DNA from 2 places in the Rahnella sp. BIGb0236 genome. Region 2 is predicted to be linked to the other one. Evidence: predicted binding sites of a transcription regulator. Region 2 holds the regulator's gene; the other holds the start of a gene.

Region 1 (7,801 bases), on a different contig from region 2:
ATGAAGATAAGCATGAAATGGTTGAACGTAATGATCCAACCCGACTTAAGCCGGTGAAATTTGGCGTTCCTGTGACGACACTGGTCGGTTTTTACGATCCGGTTAAGGACGTGAAAGGCTACATTTACCCGCCGATGACCAGCAGTTATGGCTACGTCTATGCGCCACAGCCGGTGAAAGGGGGGCAATGCTGGGCGGAAGTGACCTTTGCCGACAATCACAAACAACGTTATCCGCTGGCAGGTGCCCGTCATAACACCGCGCGTATGAATAAATTCCATTTCAATGTTGAAACCGCGAGCAACCCGCAATCCGTCTCCGTGAATTGTCCGCAAGAAGACATGAGTGCGGCTTACGATACCTGGAGAAATGACTACTTCGGCGTGGAAAGAATTAAGAACTGGAGTGCCGACAAAAACGGTGTTGCGGGAGATGTTTACCTCGACACCGATGGCCGCTATTTCAAGCTTAAACATCCGGGTTATTGGTATTACCCTGCGGGTACACAAAGTAATAACGATTGGGAATATCTGACCAATGAGAAGGCGTTGAACGATCTTTTCGCGGCAGAACTCGCCGGGCAAAGCTATGACAGTATGGGCGTTGAATTACTCGATCAGCGTACTATTGAACCCGCCACCGTTGAACCTGCGCCCGCTGTCGTCATCGGGAAATCTGAGGGTTTCACTCAGGTGCTGGAACAGACGATCCGGTTTGAACAAAATGCTCAGCTAAAACCTCACAGCTATGCCACTGTTGAGGCTTTCGAAAAGGATGTTCGCACCTCTTATGGGAAAAGCGACATTAAAACCTGGAGCTCAAAAGGTAAAGACAGCGGTATGCCGGGAGACCTGTACGTCTATGAAAACCCGTACACCAAAACCCGCGACTACTTTATTCTTAAGCAAAAGAACTACTGGTATTTCCCGACCAGCCAGCAGTCTACTCAGGTTTGGGGATATATAGGTTCAGCGACACAATATGTTCATAATGACGTTTCGCCGCTGTTTGCACATATCAACAAATCTCTTTCAACAGAAAGCTTGCTGAAAAAATATTTCTCCAGGGAGGATATTTTTAGCTGGTCTCAGCGAAAGGCCACCACGCAAGACAGAGAGATATTCGTCTATCAGAACCCTCACAATAAAGATAAGGAGTATTTCCTTCAGCGCAACAGGACGTCCGGGCATTATTTCCCAACCAATAAAAAATCGAATGCAGACTGGTATTATATTGGCGACGAAAAAACGCTGGAAGCGATGAAGCAACTCTCTCAGGCTGATATGGAACAGCAGTTATTGTCATGGTATGGCAAAACCGAATTCAAGCCGTGGCAGAGCAATGCGACCAACAATACGATCGGTGACTTATATAAAAATGACAATAAGGGAACCCAGGATTACTTCATGCTGAAAACGCCAACCTATTGGTACTTCCCGACTAACCTCACATCAAACAACGACTGGGAATATTTAGGCAGTTATTAACCTTTCCCACATAATGGAAAAACCCGCTCCGGCGGGTTTTTTATTTGTGAACATTTACATCGCGGTCAGGACTCTTTATCCGCCGAAAACGTCACGCCTTTCTGTGCTTCCAGCGCCCGCAATCTTTCCGTCAGTGCGTGGCTGATTGAGGCATAAGCGGTACTGCCCAGCGCCAGACGCAGCGGTGGATTCACTTCACCGGCAGCGGCGATCATCGCCCTGACGGTGTTCAGCGCGTCACCTTTAATGGCAAAATCACCGGAAGCTATCGCCCGGCGGACCTCTCCGGCAGGTGTTTTTTCATAGCAAGGCAAGGGTGTTGCATGATCCAGCCCGGTGCCGAATTCAGTGCGGGTCGGGCCGGGTTCGATGATCAGGAAATCAATGCCAAACGGTGCCACCTCCTGCGCAACGGATTCAATAAAACCTTCAATTCCCCATTTGGTTGCATGATAAAGGCTGAAATTCGGATAGGCGATCTGTCCGCCTTCTGATGAAACCTGCACAATCCGGCCGCCGCCTTGCGCGCGCAGGTGCGGCAAAACGGCGCGGATCAGTTGAATGGAGCCGACCAGATTGGTTGCGATTTGTCTGTCGATTTGTGCGTCACTGATTTCTTCCCCCGCACCGAACAAACCATATCCCGCATTGCTGACCACGACATCAATTCGCCCCATCTTAGTGAATGCCCCGGCGACGGCCGTTCTGATTGACTGCGTCTCTGTCACGTCAAGCGTGATGATATGCAACTGATCACCATAGAGTGCCTGTAAGGTGTCGAGCGCACCCGGCTTGCGTAAGGTGGCGATCACGCGGTCACCGCGCTCAAGTAGCTGTTCAGTGAGCAGCCGTCCCAGGCCGGTCGATGTGCCTGTAATAAACCATGTCTTTGCCATTCTCAAATGCCTCTGTTGCAGGAGTTGCCAGACATTCAGGGTAGGGCAATACTATTGTTGCGTTAATACCCCATAAACTGCATGAACAGGTGAATAAAATCACACCAATGAGCAAACCGACACTGGCAGAACTCAGGGCCTTTATGGCCGTAGCCGAACACCGCAGTTTCCGCCGCGCCGCCGATCTTCTCGGCATCACGCGATCCTCGCTCAGCCACATTATGCGCGGGCTTGAAGACCGTCTGGGTGCACGACTTTTACACCGCACGACGCGCAGTGTGTCGCTGACCGACACGGGGGAACGCCTGCTTAAACGGATTGACCCGCTGATGAGCGGCCTTGATGCTGCGCTGGAAGATGTGGCGGGCGAGCAGGGACGGCTGACCGGCGAATTGCGGATAAACGGCAGCGAAGGCGCTATCCGCCTGTTGTTACGAGAGATTGTGCCGCAATTCATGGCGCGTTATCCCGGCATTACGCTGGATCTGGTGGCGGAAGGAAAGCTGGTGGATATTGTCGGGGAAGGGTTTGATGCAGGGATCCGGCTGGGGGAAGCGGTTCCCCGGGACATGATCGCGGTACGACTCAGTCCCGATATGCGTTTTCTGGCCGTGGCCTCGCCGGATTATCTTGCGGCGCATCCCGCCCCTGAAACGCCGGATGATCTCGCCCGTCATCAGTGTCTGCGCCAGCGCCTGCCCAGTGGCAAACGCTATCGCTGGGAATTTCAAAAACGCGCAGAGGAAGTGGCGATGGACGTGCCGGGAAGTCTGACACTGGATAATACGCAACTGATGGTGGAGGCTGCGCAGAACGGGCTGGGGATCGCATATGTTCCTGAGGATTATGCGCAGGTTGCGCTGAAAGAAGGGCGTTTAAAGACGGTGCTGGATGACTGGTGCCCGCCGATCCCCGGTTTATTTCTTTACTTCTCGGGCAACCGGCATGTGCCCGCGAGCCTGCGGGCATTGATAGATCTGGTCCGGGAGAAAAGCGGTTAAACGCCACTTTTCACGCCGGATCATTCCGTCAGTCCTGACGCAATACCTGATGGCCGTGGGCGATCAGCGCGTCGGTCACTTTACGCATCATGCGGCTTTCCGGCGCGAAACGGTGCCAGTACAACATCCGGCGCTGGAACAGACCCGGTGTCAGGTCGATCAGTTCGCCGCTTTCCAGTTCTTTCTCGATTTGCAGATGCGGGATCATGCAGCAGGTGGTGCCCTGACGGGCGAGCTGGACGAACGCTTCTGACGAGTTAACGATGTGGCACGGCACGCTGCCCGGCGACAAGTCGAAATTCTGTTGCAGGAAAGCCTGATGCATATCGTCCAGATGGTCGAACGCCACCGCAGGCGCTTTCAGTAAGGCCGAACGGGTGACGCCATTCGGGAAATAGCGGTCAGCAAAAGGCTTGGAGCCGACAAACAGATAGTCCAGCGCACCCAATTGATCCACCAGACAGCTTGGCAACGGTTGTGGCTGAATACTCACCGCCCCGACCACTTCGCCGCGACGCAGACGTTCCTGAGTGCGCGTTTCATCTTCCACCTGTAAATTCAGGCGGATAGGGGAATCAACCAGCACCGATTTCAGTGCCGGTAACAGCCAGGTTGCCAGGCTGTCGGCGTTGACCGCCAGCGAAAGCAACAGCGGCGTATCATTGCTTTCATTGTTGCTGTCACTGCCCAGCCACTCTTCTTCCAGCAATTCCACCTGATGTAACAACGCCAGCAGTTTCTGACCCTGCTCGGTCGGGCGAGGCGGAACGGTACGCACCAGCAGCGGCTGGCCGAATAAATTTTCCAGTTGTTTAATACGCTGAGAGACCGCCGATTGTGTGATGCAAAGTTTCTGCGCAGCGCGCTCAAAACCGCGCTCACGGATCACCGCGTCCAGTGCCTGTAGCGTTCTATAGTCCGGGCGTTTCATCGGAATTCTGTCCCTTGGATTTAATTTTATCCGGACACTATGCCACAGATTGTCAGGTTTTGTGGTGAGGAAAATCGGAGGAATGGCAGCACAATTGCACTTAATAAGTGTGATCTGGTCACGCACCTGGTCGCCCAATTTGCCGGGACATGCTTTATAATCACCGGCAGAATTCGTTTCATCCCACTATTCACAGCACTTTCGTGTTATCAGACAGAGAAGCCATTATGACGCAGGAAGAATTGAAAAAAGCAGTCGGCTGGGCCGCGCTGGATTACGTGACTCCGGGCACCATTGTAGGTGTCGGCACCGGATCTACCGCCGCGCATTTCATTGATGCACTGGGTTCTGTCAAAGGCCAGATCGAAGGCGCAGTGTCCAGCTCCGATGCCTCCACCGCAAAACTGAAAAGCTTAGGCATTCATGTTTTCGACAGCAACGAAGTGGATTCTCTGGATGTGTACGTTGACGGTGCCGATGAAATCAACGGCTCAATGCAGATGATCAAAGGCGGCGGTGCTGCGCTGACCCGTGAAAAAATCATTGCCGCGATCGCCAAAAAATTCATCTGCATTGTGGATGCTTCCAAACAGGTCGATGTGCTGGGCAAATTCCCGCTGCCGGTGGAAGTGATCCCGATGGCACGTTCTTATGTGGCGCGTGAACTGGTGAAACTCGGCGGCCTGCCGGAGTACCGCCAGAATGTGCTGACCGATAACGGTAACGTGATCCTCGATGTGCATAATCTGAATATCGTCGATGCCGTCGCGATGGAAAATAAGATCAACAGTATTGCCGGTGTGGTGACGGTGGGGCTGTTTGCTAACCGTGGCGCGGACGTGGCGCTGGTCGGGACATCTGAAGGCGTTAAAACTGTTAAGCTGAAATAAGACAGCGATAAGCAGAAGATCTGGCTGCTCAGACAAAAGCAGCCAGACACACTCCTGTCATAACGCAATGTTATGAAGATGATAATTTTCTGACTGAATCATCTTTTCTTCAGAAGCCGTAATTTGGTGACTTATGTCACATTCCTGTGTTTCTCCTCCAGAACGTCTGGCTCCGCAAAATCTAACCAGCATGAAATGCTAAAAACCATCACGCGCGGTGAGCCTTCTGCTACCGGGCAGGCAATCGTTTGTATTGATGATGGCGGATTTTTTGTTATGTTGACGGGGAGCAGTCACCTTGCAGTCAGATTTCAGTCAGAAAATATAGGGTCGGGAAATGGCAAAAGTATCACTTGAGAAAGACAAGATTAAATTTTTGTTAGTGGAAGGCGTCCACCAAAGTGCGGTTGATACACTCCGTGCAGCGGGTTACACCAATATTGAATTTCACAAAGGTGCTTTAGACACGCAATCGCTGAAAGAATCGATCCGTGATGCGCACTTTGTTGGACTCCGATCGCGTACTCAGCTGACTGAAGAAGTGTTCCAGGCAGCAGAAAAACTGGTGGCTGTTGGCTGTTTCTGTATCGGTACCAATCAGGTGGATCTGAAAGCCGCCACCCGTCGCGGTGTTCCGGTCTTTAACGCGCCGTTCTCCAATACCCGTTCTGTGGCGGAAATGGTACTGGGCGAAATGCTGCTGATGATGCGCGGCATTCCGGAAGCCAACGCCAAAGCACACCGTGGTGTCTGGAACAAGCTGGCAGTCGGATCCTTCGAAGCGCGCGGCAAACGTCTGGGCATCATTGGTTACGGCCACATCGGTACGCAGTTGGGGATCCTCGCGGAAAGCCTGGGGATGCGCGTCTTCTATTACGACATCGAAAGCAAATTGCCATTGGGTAATGCGCAGCCGATTGCCTCGCTGGAAGAATTGCTCAACACCAGCGACGTCGTGACGTTACATGTGCCGGAAACCCTGAGCACCAAAGACATGATTTCTGAAGTGCAGCTGGCACAGATGAAGCCGGGCGCACTGCTGATCAACGCCTCACGTGGCACCGTGATCGACATTCCTGCGCTGTGCAATGCACTGCGCAGCAAACATTTGTCCGGCGCGGCCATCGACGTCTTCCCGGAAGAACCGGCAACCAACAGCGATCCGTTTAATTCACCGCTGTGTGAATTCGATAACGTGCTGCTGACGCCACACATCGGCGGTTCCACCATGGAAGCGCAGGAAGGTATCGGCCTCGAAGTGGCAGGCAAACTGGCGAAATACTCTGACAACGGTTCCACGCTGTCAGCGGTTAACTTCCCGGAAGCATCGCTGCCCGCTCACACCGAGAAAGCCAGCCGTCTGCTGCATATCCACGAAAACCGTCCGGGCGTGCTGACCAGCATCAACCAGATTTTCGCGGAGCAAGGTATCAACATTGCTGCACAGTATCTGCAAACCAGCCCTGAAATCGGTTATGTGGTTATCGATGCAGAAACAGATACCGCAACACTGAATACCGCGTTGCAGCTGATGAAGGCCATTCCGGGCACCATCCGCGCCCGTCTGCTTTACTGATCTCAGCCTGAAATGACAAAGGCGCCTGAGGGCGCCTTTTTGCTGTCTGCGGTTTAGCGCCTCTTTCTACCACGTCCATACTTTGCCGGGGGTAATCACCTGCGGCAAAGGCACATCCCAGTGTTCCACCGGCAGGGCATCGACATGCTGACAATCGTGCGCCAGACCAATCGGATAAGGTCCGCCATTCTTCCAGCGTTCCAGCGTGCGGTCATAAAAACCGCCGCCCATGCCTAAACGTTGCCCGACGCTGTCGAACGCCACCAGCGGCGTCAGAATAACATCCAGCCGGGACAGCGGAATGACCTGCGTGACATCCAGTTGCGGTTCGAGAATATTGAGACGATTACGCACCAGCGGCGTGTCAGGGGTATAACGCAGGAAAAGCAGATTACCGGGGACGAAAGGGTGCAGCACCGGCAGACACAGTTGTTTGCCTTCACGCCACAGACGGGCGATGACGGGTGCGGTATCGAGTTCACCATCAAAGGACAGAAACAGGGAAACGGTGATGGCAGATTGAATCTCAGGATGCGTGGCGACACGTTCTGCGGCCTGCAGGGCAAAAGCGGTTTGCTGTTCAGTGGTCAGCGCGTTTCTGCGTTGGCGTATTTCATTGCGGATGAGGTGTCGGGCTGAAGCGAACAAAGGTGTGTAAGGCATAGATACAAACACCAGAAAGGGATGTACCGAAAAGAAAGGGGAATCTCCGAGATGCCGTCGCAGGCTGTAACCCTTGAACCCATGGTTCAAGGTGAACGTGCTGTCGCAATCTTTAGGCTTCTCGGACGGACCGAGCATGCGCACCGATTACGGATCATCACATTCTGTTGGTACTAATTATCGGCTCAGGGGACGGGCCCGCTGGCGAACATCTCAGAGAAATTTTTTACCGTTTCTGACGACCTGTGACCAGTCAGTCAGCAACGTGTGTTATTCGAAAGGCGCCCCTTCACGTTCAGAGATCCGGCCTTGTTCGAGCAATGCCTGCTCGATGGTTTGTTGCAGCATCCGGATACG
Region 2 (7,801 bases):
ACCGGACCGACCAGCGGCAGTAACCTTGAAGACCAGCGTGAAGTCATCCTGTTTCTCCTTATCCCTGATAAATCAGCGAGGCGACATCTACCGGCTTGCTGAAGATTTTTCTTTCGGTAAAGACGTCATAAAACTTCTGGAACCATTGCAGGTTGTCGCCTTTTAAATCGGGATACATCACAAAGCCCGGCAGCGGCACTTCCTTCACCAGCGCCGGTTCAATGCTGGTGTAACCGGCGACGTTTTCGCGGGCTTTGTCAGGCTGTGCGGCGATGAACTCCACGGCTTTCTGATAAGCAGCAATAAACTTTTTGGTTTGTTCCGGTTTGTCCGCGATAAAGCTGGCGTTCAGTGCCGCCGCGCCGCCAAACCACGGGGCGTCGGCATTGCCGAGCACGTATTTAGAAATCACGCCGGTTTCCAGCGTGCGGGAAAGATGCTTCATGCGCCCGACCGTGCCGGTCGGTTCCAGCGTATAGACGCCGTCAATTTGTCCGGTCGCCAGCGCCGGAGCGTGCTGGCCGACCGGCAGTTCGATCACCGACGGGTGAGTGAAGCCATTTTTCTCCAGAATAATTTTTGCCATGGTGACGTTCTGGATCCCCGGACCGCAGGCGATTTTCTTGCCTTTCAGGTCACTGATGGCGCTGGCTGTGCTGTTCAGCGGCACCAGAAATTCATCCAGCACCAGCTTATGGTTGGACGGGTTGGAGCAGATAATTTTGAACAGCCCCGGTGAGGTGATCGCCCCCAGCCCCAGCGCGCCGGTTGCCGTGCCGTTGGCGCAGCCGTGGATCCTGCCGGTGATCATCCCCTCGACAATTTGCTGGGCGCTGGCGAATTTGACGCCTTTCACATTCAGTCCGGCTTGTTTAAAAAAGCCCTGTTCCAGCGCCACATACAGCGGTAAACCGCCGACAATCGGCCAGTAACCGATGCGGATCTCATCGTCTTCGGCGGCAAAGACGGACGTCGGGATCATTCCGCCAAGGGTGGACACTCCGCCGGTAATGGCGAGCCATTTCATCAGCTGGCGACGTTTTTTATCAACTTCAGGTTTGATGTTTTTCATTGGCGGTTCCCTAAGCGGTTATGAGGGCGTTGCAACTTGTACTGCAACTTGTATACATAACGTTAAGCACAGGGCGTGCCAGTTCATTCCGGCAGCGGGAATAAACGTAAATTCAGCAGGTTGGGGAAAAAGCGCGCACTGAACTGGTGCGATTTTTGTGCACGCTTTCACAAAAAGGATCCACCGCAGGGCATGCGGCTAGCAATTTATCTAGCAACCTGCCCGGCGGTGGCGAGGGATCAGACTTTAAATTCACTGCTCAGGCGGCTGATGCCCAGACCGTTCACTTTGGTGACTTTAATCTGCACCGGAATACGGTCTTTCATCGCCTCGACATGGCTGATTACGCCGATGGTTTTACCCGAGGCATTCAGACTGTCGAGCGCATCCAGCGCGGTGTCCAGCGTGTCGGCATCGAGCGTGCCGAAACCTTCGTCGAGGAACAGCGAGTCGATGCGGGTTTTATCGCTGACCAGATCCGACAGCGCCAGCGCCAGTGCCAGACTGACCAGGAAACTTTCGCCGCCGGATAACGTGCGGGTGTCGCGCACCGCGTCCGCCTGCCAGGTATCGACCACCTGCAACTCCAGCGCATCGCTGGTTTTACGCTGCAACAGATACCGGCCATGCAGTTTTTCCAGCTGACGGTTGGCCAGATACACCAGATGATCGAGCGTCAGACCCTGCGCAAATTTACGGAATTTCGCGCCATCGCTGGAGCCAATCATCTGATTGAGATAGCCCCAGTCATCACAGGTCAGCTGCGCCTGCGCAATCTGAGCAATCAGCGCCTGTTGTCCGCTGTGACGCTGTTTGTCGCTTTCCAGCTGATTCTTCACTTCCCCCAGACGTTGCTGTAAGGCTTTCAGCTGTTGCGCCAGCTCCGCCTGTTGCGCGGTCAGCGCGTGAAGATCGCTGCCGGTCTCACTGAGATGCGCGGGGCGGGCAAGCCGCTGTTTTTCCAGCATGTCTTTGGCGTCGACCAGCAAGGCCTGCGCCTGCGCCAGTTGTTGTTGCAGATGTTCTTTACGTTGCTGAAGCTGCTGACGTAACGCGTCATCCAGCAACGCCTGTTTTACGGCGTCCTCATCCGCAAAGCCGCTGGCGCCGAGCGCCTGTTGCCACGCCTGTTCCGCCTGCGTCAGACGTGTCAGCGCCTGCTGCTGTTGCTGCTGCGTACTGGCGAGCTGACCGGCAAGCTGATCACGCTGTTCCTGCGCCTTTTGCAGCGCGGTCTGAGCATCGCTGACGGCCTTTTCTGCCGCCTGCTGTTGCTGATGTAAGTGCCCGCGTACCTGCGCCACCTGACGATCGCCGAACAGTTCGTGACGTCTGGCGTTCAGTTCCGCCAGTGATTTTTCACCCTCAGCGCACTGTTTTTGCAGCTTCGCGAGATGTTCCTGGGATTTCGCCTGCGTCTCTTCCAGCCGGGTGAAACGTTCGGTCAGCAACGCGCTTTGCTGCTGCACTTTCTGCTGTGCGTTCAGGGCATCATTCAGGGCATCTTTGGCCTGTTGCAGCGCCCGTGCCAGCTGTTCGTGCTGGCTGATCAGCGTCTGAGACTGCTGCTCTTCGTCGTCGCGTGCGGTCAGCCATTGTGTGATGTCAGCGGTGTCATGCAGCGTGAAGGTCAGATTCAGCGATTCGCGGAGCTGCTGCCACTGCGCGGTATGCGCATTCAGTTGCTGCTGATCCTGCTCCAGCTGGCTTTGCAGGCGGGTTTGCTGCTCTTTCAGACTTTTGATTTTCGCTGCCAGTTCGATGCCGCTGGCTTTCGCCGCATCAAACTCCAGCTGCATTTTCTCGACGCGCAGCGCCGTTTCAGAAGGTTTTACCTCCTGATAATGTTCAATTGCCGGATGCGATGTCGAGCCGCACAGCGGGCAGGCCTGGCCGCTTTGCAGGCTGGCGCGTTCGGCTTCGAGGCTGACGATCAGCATTTCCTGTTTATGCAGGGTTTTGACATCGTTGAGATGGTCCAGCTGTTTCTGACATTGCAGACGGATGGCGCCCAGACGCTGTTCTTCTTCAGCCAGTTGTGTCTGGTACTGCGCGGCATCGTTGTGTTGTTGCAGCACCCGCTGGTTCAGTTGCGGGAAAATTTGCATCAGCGAGAACAGCTGCTGACGCACCGGGCGCAGCTGGATGAGTTCAGTCTGCCTTTGCTGCAATGCCGCCCGCGGGTGCTGTTTTTCCAGCGCCGCCTGTTGTTGTTGTGCGCTGCTCAGTGCGTCGGTCAGTGCGGTCTGGCGGGTCTGATGCTGACGGCTTTCTTCGTCCAGTTTCTGACGTTCTGCCGTGATTTGCACCAGCGCCGCGTGTTGTTCAACGACCTGTTTCTGTGCGTCACCGGCCGACTGCTGCATTTCAGCCAGCGATTTATGCAGCAGGGCGATGTCGCCATCCAGCGGCAGGATCTTTTCCTCGATCAGCGTCTGCATCTGGCGCTGTGCTTCCGCCTGTGTCTGCCGCGCCGTTTGTGCCTGTTCTTCCGCCTGTTTCAGCGGCATCAGCTGCGCAATCTGCTGTTCCTGCTGCTGCGTCAGTTGTGTCAGCCATTGCTGAAGGCGTTGCGATTCGTCCTGACAACGCTGGCGATCCACGAGTAACGGACGCAGTTTTTCTGCCGGTTCACTGCGCGCCAGTTGCTGTAACTGCGGCGCGGCGGCCAGATTTTCCTGCTCTGCGGCGGTCAGTTGTTGCTGAGATTGCTGCTGTTTTTGCTGCACCTGCTGCCACTGTTGCAGCCAGTTCAGATCCTGCTGGCGCTGTTGCGCCTGCTGACTGAGCGTGATTTCCTGCGCGTTCAGTTCAGCAAGTTGTGCTTCAAGCGTCTGGCGCTGTTCTTCGCTGAGCAGTTCGATCCCGGCCATGCGCTGGTGCAGACCATCAAGCGTTATCCGCGCTTCTTTATGTTGCTCAAATACTCGCTCAGACAGCAGTCCGTAAATTTCGGTGCCGGTCAGTTCTTCCAGCAGTTCGGCGCGATCGTTGGCATCCGCATTCAGGAACGCGGCGAACTGCCCCTGAGACAGCATCATCGATTTGGTGAAACGTCCAAAATCCAGTCCGGTCAGTGAGGCGATGGTGTCGAGTTTGTCGCGCACTTTGTCAGCCAGAATTTTGCCGTCGGCCAGCAGAGCCAGCTCCACTTTCGGTGCCTGCAGGTTGCCTTCCGGCGAGTTTTTGGCGCGGCGCTGGCTCCAGAATGCGCGGTAACCCACGCCTTTGACTTCAAACTCCACCTCCGCCAGCGATTCGGCGGTGTGGCGGGTCATCAGTTCGTTCTGGCTTGGCGTGATGTTCAGACGCGGCGTCTGGTGATACAGCGCCAGACAGATGGCGTCGAGCAGGGTGGTTTTCCCCGCGCCGGTCGGGCCGGTAATGGCGAACAATCCGTTACTGGCAAAAGGCTCGGCGGTGAAGTCAATTTTCCATTCGCCTTCCAGCGAATTCAGGTTTTTTAAACGCAGGCTGAGAATTTTCATTGTGCGCTGTCCTCCGCGTTCTGACCGCTGGTGACCTGTTCAACCACCTGCGCAAATAAGGTACGCATCCGCGCCTGACGCGGTTCATCGGGATCGGGTTCCAGCGCCAGCCGCCGTTCAAAGACATCGCCGACGCTCAGTTCGCTGAGGGTTTCTTTTTCCTGTTGCTCAATGCGGTTGATGCGCTGTTCTTTGCTGCGGCGTAACAGCACCACTTCTACCGGTAAATCTGCCGTCAGCGCCTGAATACGTCGCTGAATATCGCTGAGATAATCCTGCGTGGAGACTTCAATATCCAGCCAGACGGGTTTTGCCGGATCGCCGCCTTCGAACTGTTTCAGTTGCTTTTCAATCTCCGCCAGCGAGCCTTTGATGATCTGCATCGGCTGGAAAACCGGGATTTCCAGCGTCTCGATGGCGTTGAGTGTCGCACCCTCGAAATCAAGCAGATAGACGCTTTTGGCCTTGCTCAGCTCGTCAAAACTCAGGGCAATCGGCGAGCCGCTGTAGCGGATATGGTCGGTTTTGGCGACGCACTGCGCGCGGTGAATATGGCCGAGTGCCACATAATCGACTGGCGGGAAAGCCTGTGCCGGAAACGCATCGAGCGTGCCTATATAAATGTCGCGCACGGAATCGGAGGTGCTGACGCCGACGGTGGTCAGATGGCCGGTGGCAATCACGGGCAGCGGTACGCCCAGTTCATCGCGTTTCGCCTGCGCGGCCTGCCACAGCGCGTCATAATGGGCGGCAATGGCTTCCTGTAATGCCAGCTGTTTGTCGCTGCCGGATTGTCCGGCCTGACTGGCAAGCAAATCACGCGGACGTAAAAACGGAATGGCACACAGCACCGCGCCGGGCGTTCCGTCGCGCTGACGGAGCACTAAAATTTGTTCCGCCAGGTTTTCACCCACGGTGGCAATCACCCGGGTATTCAGACAGGAAAGCAGTTCGCGGGATTCGTTGAGCGTGGCGACAGAATCGTGATTACCGGCCAGCACCACCAGCTGGCAGCCGGTTTGTTGTAATTCCACCACGAAGCGGTTATACAATTCGCGGGCATAACTGGGCGGTGATCCGGTATCGAAAATATCCCCCGCGACAATCACGGCATCGACCTGATGTTGCTGCACCTGACCGGTCAGCCAGCGCAAAAATGCCTGATGTTCGGCAGCGCGGCTTTTGGTAAAAAAGTACTGGCCGAGGTGCCAGTCTGACGTGTGGATCAGGCGCATGAGACTCCCGTATGGATCCTGGATGACAACGATGGGGCAAAGTATAAACGTCGGCGGGGGACGCTGTCCCCGATAAATCAGACCAATTTCAGCAAGATGCCCGCTAAATAGAAGAAATGTCTCTGTCATATTTGACTGTAATGAACCATCCTTTCTATTCATAAATCTGTCACAAAACTGACGCATAATGGCGCCCGCAATCAAATAAAAGATCGCTAACCTATTGGCAGGACCTACGATGGCTAGACGTATATTGGTGGTTGAAGACGAAGCTCCAATCCGTGAAATGGTGTGTTTTGTACTGGAACAGAATGGCTATCAGGCAGTAGAAGCTGAGGATTTTGATTCAGCGATCGGGCAGCTTGTTGAACCTTACCCTGAACTGATCCTGCTTGACTGGATGTTACCCGGCGGTTCCGGTATTCAGTTTATTAAACACCTGAAACGTGAAGCCCTGACCCGCGAAATCCCGGTGATGATGCTGACCGCGCGCGGTGAAGAAGAAGATCGGGTGCGCGGCCTCGAAGTCGGTGCCGATGATTACATCACCAAACCGTTTTCTCCGAAAGAACTGGTTGCCCGCATTAAAGCCGTGATGCGCCGCATCTCGCCAATGGCGGTAGAAGAAGTGATCGACATGCAGGGTTTAAGCCTGGATCCGTCGTCTCACCGTGTGATGGCCAACGAGCAGGCGCTCGATATGGGGCCGACAGAATTTAAATTATTACACTTCTTTATGACGCACTCCGAACGTGTTTACAGCCGCGAGCAGTTGCTGAATAACGTCTGGGGCACTAACGTTTATGTGGAAGATCGCACGGTTGACGTGCATATTCGTCGTTTGCGTAAGGCGCTGGAAACCAGTGGACATGACAGAATGATCCAGACTGTTCGCGGTACCGGATACCGTTTTTCAACGCGTTATTGAGCCCTCACAGCGGAGAATCTGTGTGCTAGAACGTTTGTCATGGAAACGGCTGGCAGGTGAATTTTTTCTCTTTTGCCTGCCCGCGTTAATCCTCGGTATCTTCGTCGGCCATTTTGGCTGGCTCCTCTTTGTGTCGCTGATGGCGGCACTGGGCTGGAATTATTACAACCAGCTGAAACTTTCTCACTGGCTGTGGCTCGACCGCAGCATTACCCCGCCGAATGGCCGCTGGAGCTGGGAGCCGCTGTTTTACGGCCTGAACCAGATGCAGATGCGTAACCGGCGTCGGCGTCGCGAATTAGGCCAGCTCATCAAGCGTTTTCGCAGCGGTGCCGAATCGTTGCCGGACGCCGTGGTGCTCACGACCGAAGAAGGCAATATTTTCTGGTGTAACGGACTGGCTCAGGATTTGCTCGGTTTCCGCTGGCCGGAAGATAACGGCCAGCACATCTTTAACCTGCTGCGTTATCCGGAGTTCCGGCTGTGGATCCAGACCCGTGATTTCAGCCGCGCCCTGAATCTGCAACTCAATAATGAGCATTACGTCGAGTTTCGCGTCATGCCCTATTCCGAAGGGCAACTGCTGATGGTGGCGCGCGACGTCACGCAGATGCGCCAGCTCGAAGGCGCACGGCGTAACTTTTTCGCCAACGTCAGTCATGAACTGCGAACCCCGCTGACGGTATTGCAGGGTTATCTGGAAATGATGGAAGACGCCAAGCTGGAAGAACCGTTTCGCAGCAAAGCGCTGGATACCATGCAGGAACAGACGCGGCGGATGGACGGGCTGGTGAAACAGCTGCTGACGCTGTCGAAAATTGAAGCCTCAGCGAATATCGATTTGCACGAGAAAGTCGATATTCCGCTGATGCTCGGCATGCTGGAACGTGAAGTGCAAACGCTCAGCAACGGCAGGCATGACGTGGTGTTCCGGGTAAACGACAAGCTGAAAGTGTTCGGCAACGAAGATCAGCTGCGCAGCGCGGTGTCGAACCTGGTGTATAACGCGGTCAACCACACGCCAGCCGGTACCCGGATTGAAGTCAGCTGGCAACAAACGCCGCACGGCGCGCAGTTC

The links. The regulator PhoB, encoded in region 2, activates phosphate uptake and scavenging genes when phosphate is short. The targets are predictions, from matches to a motif close to CTGTCATAAAACTGNCNNAT.
Region 1: the regulator PhoB is predicted to act here: its motif matches at 5,282-5,301, upstream of serA (phosphoglycerate dehydrogenase).

The regions. Positions count from the first base shown of each region.
Region 1 covers NZ_SOAO01000016.1:100,349-108,149, forward strand. The annotation lists gene EDF78_RS22910 (M66 family metalloprotease) at 1-1,487, shown strand, start outside; gene EDF78_RS22915 (SDR family oxidoreductase) at 1,553-2,383, opposite strand; gene EDF78_RS22920 (LysR family transcriptional regulator) at 2,491-3,384, shown strand; gene EDF78_RS22925 (LysR family transcriptional regulator ArgP) at 3,413-4,315, opposite strand; gene rpiA (ribose-5-phosphate isomerase RpiA) at 4,543-5,205, shown strand; gene serA (phosphoglycerate dehydrogenase) at 5,543-6,781, shown strand; gene EDF78_RS22940 (5-formyltetrahydrofolate cyclo-ligase) at 6,848-7,444, opposite strand; RNA gene ssrS (6S RNA) at 7,484-7,667, opposite strand; gene zapA (cell division protein ZapA) at 7,715-7,801, opposite strand, start outside.
Region 2 covers NZ_SOAO01000002.1:618,216-626,016, reverse strand. The annotation lists gene EDF78_RS06435 (ABC transporter permease) at 1-47, opposite strand, end outside; gene EDF78_RS06430 (ABC transporter substrate-binding protein) at 59-1,072, opposite strand; gene sbcC (exonuclease subunit SbcC) at 1,312-4,560, opposite strand; gene sbcD (exonuclease subunit SbcD) at 4,557-5,795, opposite strand; gene phoB (phosphate response regulator transcription factor PhoB) at 6,034-6,723, shown strand; gene phoR (phosphate regulon sensor histidine kinase PhoR) at 6,746-7,801, shown strand, end outside.